Aggregicoccus sp. 17bor-14: one gene and its partner. The protein of the gene in region 1 interacts with the protein of each later gene in a pairwise test. Links are inferred from orthologs where the notes say so. Each region holds a gene or a part of one and is shown on either strand. Other genes may lie near its edges.

What was found. The genes of interacting proteins can lie anywhere in the genome.
Region 2: the proteins of FGE12_RS17385 (region 1) and bioB interact in binary tests that used the Escherichia coli proteins (3 or more experiments, as listed by UniProt). The link is inferred for Aggregicoccus sp. 17bor-14 from one-to-one orthologs.

What each region holds. Positions count from the first base shown.
Region 1 is NZ_VJZZ01000008.1:293,488-296,940, reverse strand. Bases 315-3,242 are described here. They hold FGE12_RS17385 (class II glutamine amidotransferase), read right to left. Parts: upstream 2,232-3,242; coding sequence 1,398-2,231; downstream 315-1,397. Other genes in these bases: hutI (imidazolonepropionase), read right to left, coding at 2,293-3,242; FGE12_RS17390 (M4 family metallopeptidase), read right to left, coding at 315-1,125. Outside these bases: more of FGE12_RS17390, read right to left, coding at 1-314; more of hutI, read right to left, coding at 3,243-3,453.
Region 2 is NZ_VJZZ01000025.1:19,567-22,663, reverse strand. Bases 264-3,097 are described here. They hold bioB (biotin synthase BioB), read left to right. Parts: upstream 264-1,075; coding sequence 1,076-2,119; downstream 2,120-3,097. Other genes in these bases: bioF (8-amino-7-oxononanoate synthase), read left to right, coding at 2,133-3,097; FGE12_RS29420 (GlsB/YeaQ/YmgE family stress response membrane protein), read left to right, coding at 694-963; radA (DNA repair protein RadA), read right to left, coding at 264-499. Also shown: more of radA, read right to left, coding at 1-263. UniProt on the Escherichia coli protein: Catalyzes the conversion of dethiobiotin (DTB) to biotin by the insertion of a sulfur atom into dethiobiotin via a radical-based mechanism.

The DNA of each region.
Region 1 (3,453 bases):
CATGCCCTCGTTGAGCGCGCCGGACTCGCCCGAGTAGGTGAGGTTGGACTCGTTCTCGGTCACCGCGTGGGTGAGCTCGTGCACGGTCACGTCCAGGTCGCGGCCCAGCGGACCGGACTGCACGCCGTCGCCGTCGCCGTACACCATCTGGGTGCCGTCCCAGTAGGCGTTGACGTAGTTGGTGCTGTAGTGCACCGAGCTCTTGAGCTGCGCGCCGGCGCCGTTGATGGAGTCGCGGCCGAAGTTCGCGCTGTAGCAGTTGTAGGTGGTGCCGAGGTGATCGTAGTTCTGGTCGATCGTCGCATCACCCGTGGTGGCCCCACCCTCGCTGCGGCGCAGCGTGCCCGGCAGGGTGCTGCCGTTGTTCGCCGAGTACACGACGCGGTTGAGCGCGCTGTGGATCTGCGGCTGGCGCTCGAGGAGGCTGCCGTCCTGCGCGCTCACGTAGACGAGGTCGCGCACGGGGGTGCCATCGGCGCGGGCGCCGGTGACGGTCACCTGGTACGCGAGCGACATCGCGCCGGTGTCGGACTTGAGGAAGTACACGAGCCGGCCGCTGCTCGCGGCAGCGCCCTGCACCTCGTCCGAGGCGCGGGTGGCCGCGACGCTCGCCGCCTCGGCGGCGATGCGCGGGGTGGCGGAGAGGCTCACGCCGTCGCGCGCGGTGCCGTTGACCGCATAGATGGTGCCCTCCTTGTTCACGTGGACGATGAGCTCACCGCCCACCACCGGCAGGCCGTTCTTGGTCTGCTGGTAGCGCAGGTGGGTGAAGTCCAGCTCGTCCTGCTGCACGCCGCGAACCACCAGGTCCTCGGCGCGCAGGCGGAACACCGGCGCGATGCGCTGCAGCGAGGTGCCCACGCGCGCAGGCGCGTTGGACTGCCCGAAGCTCGCGATCGTCTGGTCTGCCTGGCCGAGGTCGCCGCGCAGGAAGGTGGGGACCCCGCGCACGCCCACGTCCACCACCTGGGCGGAGGGCAGCGCGCTCAGCGCGGACTGGACCTCGGCGCTGCCGACGTCCTCCTTCACCACCGCGTCGTTGTCGTTGACCTGAATCGAGTTGTCACCGCACGCGGTGAGCGCCAGTACTGCTCCAGCCAGGATGCTGCTACGCAGGTTTCTCAAGCGGGTAACCCCCTCCAGAGTGTGGAACTGCGGCCCGCGCATGAGCACCTGCTGTGCCAGCGCTGCGGGGACCTGATTCCAGCCGGTTGAGGTCACCCCCCCGGGGGTGGATCTGCGGAGAGCTGCTCCAGTGTCGGAGGCGCTCGACGTCAAGTTCTCTTACGCTTCGCGGATTTCCGCCCGGAAACCGGGCGCTTGCGGCTCAAAACCCCCGCTGACCGGTTCCCGGACAGCGGGTGGAGCACGCGTGGTCCAACGGGCGGAGCCCAGCGTCAGGCGCAGGACAGCGGCGCGAGCGCGTCGAGCTGCCAGCGGTGCAGGACGAGGTCGCGGCTCACGCCCACCACGCCGTCCTCGGGCACCTCGTGCCAGTGGTCCTCGCCGCACAGGCGCTCGCTCGCGATGACCAGCTGGGCGAGCCGGGTGCCGGGGCTGGGCGGCGAGCCCGCCTCGCGGCGGGCGGACTCGGAGAAGAAGAGGGTTCGGTGGCGGCGGGTGGCCACCATCACGTCGCCGTCCGTGGCGAGGAAGTTCATGGACGAGCGCTCCTGGGGCCGCGTCTCACCGGGTAGATCGGTGAGGCGTGACACCTCGCGCATCGTCTGGGCGAGCGCGCGCGCCACGTCCTCGGCCTCGGCCGGGGCCTCCAGGGGGCGCAGCGCTCCCAGGAAGGTGAGGAAGAGGTAGAAGCAGCGCTCGGAGTCCGTGGCGCCGCGGATGCGCGCGCGCAGGTCCGGGCGGATGAGCGCCTCGATCGCCTGCTGGTGCTGCGCGAAGCGCTTCACCGTGCCGTTGTGCACGAAGGACCAGCGCCCGTAGAGGAAGGGGTGCGCGTTGCGCAGCTCCACCGAGCCCACCGAGGCGAGCCGCACGTGCGCCACCACCGCGCGGCTCGCGACGAGGCTGCTCACCCGCTCGAAGTCCGGGTCGCTGTGCGCGGCGCCCAGCCCGTGCGCCACCTGCGGCAGCGCCGCGTCCCCGTAGGAGGCGATGCCCCAGCCGTCCTTGTGCTCGCGCGACTGCTGCAGGAGCGAGTTCTTCTCCGTCACGAGCGAGCGGTGGACGGCGGTTGGGACGTTGGAGCGAAACCCGAAGAGGCGGCACATGGCGTGCCCCCTCTTATACCGCTGCGCTCGCGGTGGGCGCACGGCGCGCGCGCCTGCTCCCTCAGCGACAGAGCAGGCTGCCGTCCCCGGACACCCGCTCTGTCGACTCGTGCACCACCCGCCCCGCCTTGAGCACGGTGCGGGCGTGGTTGATGCCCAGGTGGTAGGGCAGGTGGCGGTAGCTCTCGCAGCCGAAGAGCACCAGGTCCGCCGGGTCCCCCGGGGCGAGCCGGCCGGCCCCCTCGAGCCTCAGCGCGAGCGCCGCGCCGCGGGTGGCCGCCCAGTAGGCCTCGGCGGCGCTGAGGCCGTTCTCCAGGCAGGCGAGCCCCATGGCGAGCGGCAGGTTCTCGCTCATCGCGGAGCCGGGGTTCACGTTGGTGCCCAGCGCCACGTTCACCCCCGCCTCGCGCAGGCGGCGCCCGGGGGCGTAGGGGCGCATGCGCAGGAAGAGGGTGCTGGTGGGCACCAGCACCGCACTCACCCCGGCCGCCGCGAGCGCGCGGATGCCCGCCTCGCTCACCTGCTCCAGGTGGTCCGCGGTGGCCGCGCCCAGCTCCGCGGCGAGCTCTGCGGCGCCGAAGGGCGTGAGCTGGTCTGCGTGCAGGCGCGGCAGCAGGCCGTGCCGCTTGCCCGCCTCGAGCATGCGGCGCGCCTCCTCCTTCGTGAAGGCGCCCTCCTCGGCGAACACGTCGCAGAAGCGCGCGAGCCCCTCGGCCGCCACGCGCGGGAGGATCTGCTCCACGCACAGGTCGAGGTAGGCCTCGCGCCGCCCGCGGTACTCCTCCGGAAGGGCATGCGCGCACAGCAGCGTGGGGACCAGGCTCACGGGCGCGCGCGCGCCCAGCGCCCGCACGGCGCGCAGCATCGCGAGCTCGCTCTCCACGTCCAGGCCGTAGCCGCTCTTCACCTCGGCCGTCGTCACGCCGTAGGAGAGCAGGCGGCGCAGGCGGGGCAGGGCGAGCTCCACCAGCCGCGCCTCGCCCGCCGCGCGGGTCGCCCGCACGGTGCTCACGATGCCGCCGCCCGCCTGGGCGATCTCCAGATAGGTCGCGCCCTGGTTGCGCAGGTCGAACTCCGCCGAGCGCTCCCCGGCGAAGACGAGGTGCGTGTGCGGGTCCACGAAGCCCGGCCCGACGAAGCCGCCGCCCGCGTCCAGCACCTGCGTGCTGCCGGTGACGGCGGCCGCCGGCAGCGCGCTCTCGGGCCCCACGAAGGCGACCCG
Region 2 (3,097 bases), on another replicon or contig:
TGGGCTTGAGGGTCTCCGCCGCCGCGAGCACGCGGTCCGCGTCCGTCTCCGCGAAGAGGTGGATGCCGTGGCTCTCCACGCGCAGGCGCTCGGCGCGCATCTTCGTCTGGCGCAAGCTCTCCTCGCCCGAGACGTAGAGCACCGGGCCGTCCTTCGCGAGCCGGTCCAGGGCCGCGAGCAGGAGCGTGCTCTTGCCGATGCCGGGGTCACCGCCCAGCAGCACGAGGCTCCCGGCGACGACGCCCCCGCCCAGCACGCGGTCGAACTCGGCGATGCCGGTGCGCCGGCGCGCCTCCACCTCGGCGCTCACCTCGCGCAGCAGCACCGGCTTGCTCGCCCCACCCGAGGCGCCCCACGCCGGGCGCCGCTCGCTCTCCGGGGTGTCCTGCGCCTCCTCGAGGAGGCTGCTCCACGCGCCGCAGTCCGGGCACTTGCCCAGCCACTTCGCCGTCTGGTACCCGCACGCCTGGCAGGTGTAGTGCGTCTTCGCCTTCGCCATGCCGAGGGTTTAGCGCGTCCCCCTGACGCCTCCCGCCCCTTTTTCCAGCGCCCGGGCTCAGCAGGCGGCCAGGCGAGCGAAGCGGGCTCGCGGCTTGTCGCACGGAATATGCAAGCACAGCTTTGAACCCATGAGCCGCTGCGGATGTCCTCCGCACGGCGAACCACCGCGACTACAGGGAGAGGGACAACATCATGGGGATCATCGCGTTCATCGTCGTCGGCATCATCGCGGGGCTCATCGCCCGCGCGCTCATGCCCGGTAACCAGTCCATGGGCCTGGTGGCCACGGCCATCCTGGGCATCGTGGGCTCCTTCGTGGGCGGCCTCATCGCCTCGCTCTTCAGCAGCGACGGGCACGTCTGGGACCTGCACCCCACCGGCCTCATCTTCAGCGTGATCGGCGCGATGCTGGTGCTGCTGCTCGTCGGCATGGCCAACGGCCGCCGCCACCTGCACACCTAGGCGGGCAGGGGATACAGACTCGTCAACCCTGCCGCTTGCGGCGGTTGACAAGGGCTGGGGGTGGGCGCGAGGGTTCGCGCCCACCCCTTTTTTTTCAGGCCCCGAGGCGCCCATGTCCGAGCACGCGACCGAGACCGACACCGACACCCTGACGGGCCACGCCCACTACGCGAAGCCCCTGCCCGAGGGGCTGCAGCTGCGCCACGACTGGACGCTCGCCGAGGTGAAGGCCCTGTACGAATTGCCGCTGCTGGACCTCGTCCACCGCGCGCAGACGGTGCACCGGCAGGTGTTCACGGACAACAAGGTGCAGCTGTGCAGCCTGCTGTCCATCAAGACGGGCGGCTGCCCGGAGGACTGCGGCTACTGCCCGCAGGCGGCGCGCTACCACACCGGCGTGAAGGCCGAGAAGCTGATGCCGGTGCCCCAGGTGCTCGAGGCCGCCGCGAGCGCGCGCGCCGCCGGCGCCACCCGCTTCTGCATGGGCGCGGCCTGGCGCGAGGTGAAGGACGGCGCCCAGTTCGACAGCGTGCTGGAGATGGTGAAGGGCGTGCGCGCGCTGGGCATGGAGGCGTGCGCGACGCTGGGCATGCTCAGCGACTCGCAGGCCCAGCGCCTCAAGGAGGCGGGCCTCAGCGCGTACAACCACAACCTGGACACCTCGAAGGAGCACTACGGGGACATCATCTCCACGCGCACCTACGACGATCGCCTGCGCACCCTCTCGCGCGTGCGCAACGCGGGCATCAGCGTGTGCTGCGGCGGCATCATCGGCATGGGCGAGAGCGTGGAGGACCGCTGCAACCTGCTGCTCACGCTCGCCAACCAGGAGCACCACCCGGAGAGCGTGCCGGTGAACGCGCTGGTGGCGGTGGAGGGCACGCCGCTCGCGAACCAGAAGCGCGTGGAGACGCTGGACATGGTGCGCACCATCGCCACTGCCCGCATCCTCATGCCCGCCTCCATGGTGCGCCTGAGCGCGGGCCGCATGCAGATGAACGAGGAGGCGCAGCTCCTGTGCATGATGGCGGGCGCCAACTCGCTCTTCTTCGGCGAGAAGCTGCTCACCACCGGCAACCCCCAGTACGAGAGCGACATGGCGCTGCTCGAGAAGGCCGGCATCCGGCCGCTCGAGCCCAACGCCGGCGCGCGCTAGGCCGATGAGGGCCGTGCCGCACGCCCCGGGCCTGCCCGCGCAGGCCTGGGCCGAGGAGGAGCTCGCGCGGCTCGAGGCGCAGGGGCTGCGCCGCACGCTGGAGCCGCACGCGGGCGCGCAAGGGGCGCAGCTGCAGGTGGGCGGGCGCACCCTGCTCAACTTCTCGAGCAACGACTACCTCGGGCTCGCCGCGCACCCTGCGGTGCGCGCCGCGGCCGCGCGCGCGCTGGAGGCGCACGGGGTGGGCGCGGGCGCGAGCCGGCTCGTGGTGGGCGACACGCTCGCGCACGGGCGCCTGGAGGCGCGGCTCGCGCGCTTCGAGGGGGCCGAGGCGGTGCGCCTCTTCAACTCGGGCTACGCGGCGAACACCGGCGTGCTGCCCGCGCTGCTGGGCCCGCAGGACGCGGTCTTCTCGGACGCGCTCAACCACGCGAGCCTCGTGGACGGCTGCCGCCTGTCGCGCGCGCGCACGGTGGTGTACCCGCACGCGGACGTGGGCGCGCTCGCCCGGGCACTTCGGGACACGCCCGCGCGCCGGCGCCTCATCGTCACGGACGCGGTGTTCTCCATGGACGGGGACCTGGCGCCGCTCGCCGAGCTGGTACAGCTGGCACGCGCGCACGGCGCCGCGCTGCTGGTGGACGAGGCGCACGCGACGGGCGTGCTGGGCCCGAGGGGCGGCGGCCTGTGCGAGGCGCTGGGGCTCGCGGACGCGGTGGACATCCGCATGGGCACGCTCTCCAAGAGCCTGGGGGCCTTCGGCGCCTACGTGGCGACGAGCCGCGCGGTGGCGGACCTGATGGTGAGCCGCGCGCGGCCGCTCGTGTTCAGCACGGCGCTGCCCGCGGCGGTGTGCGCCGCGGCCGAGGCGGCGGTGGACCTCGTCGAGCAACAGCCGCCGCTGCGCGCGCGTCTGTGGCGCCACATCCACGCCTTCAGCGAGGGGCTGCGCGCGCTCGGCCTCCCCGCGGAGGCGCG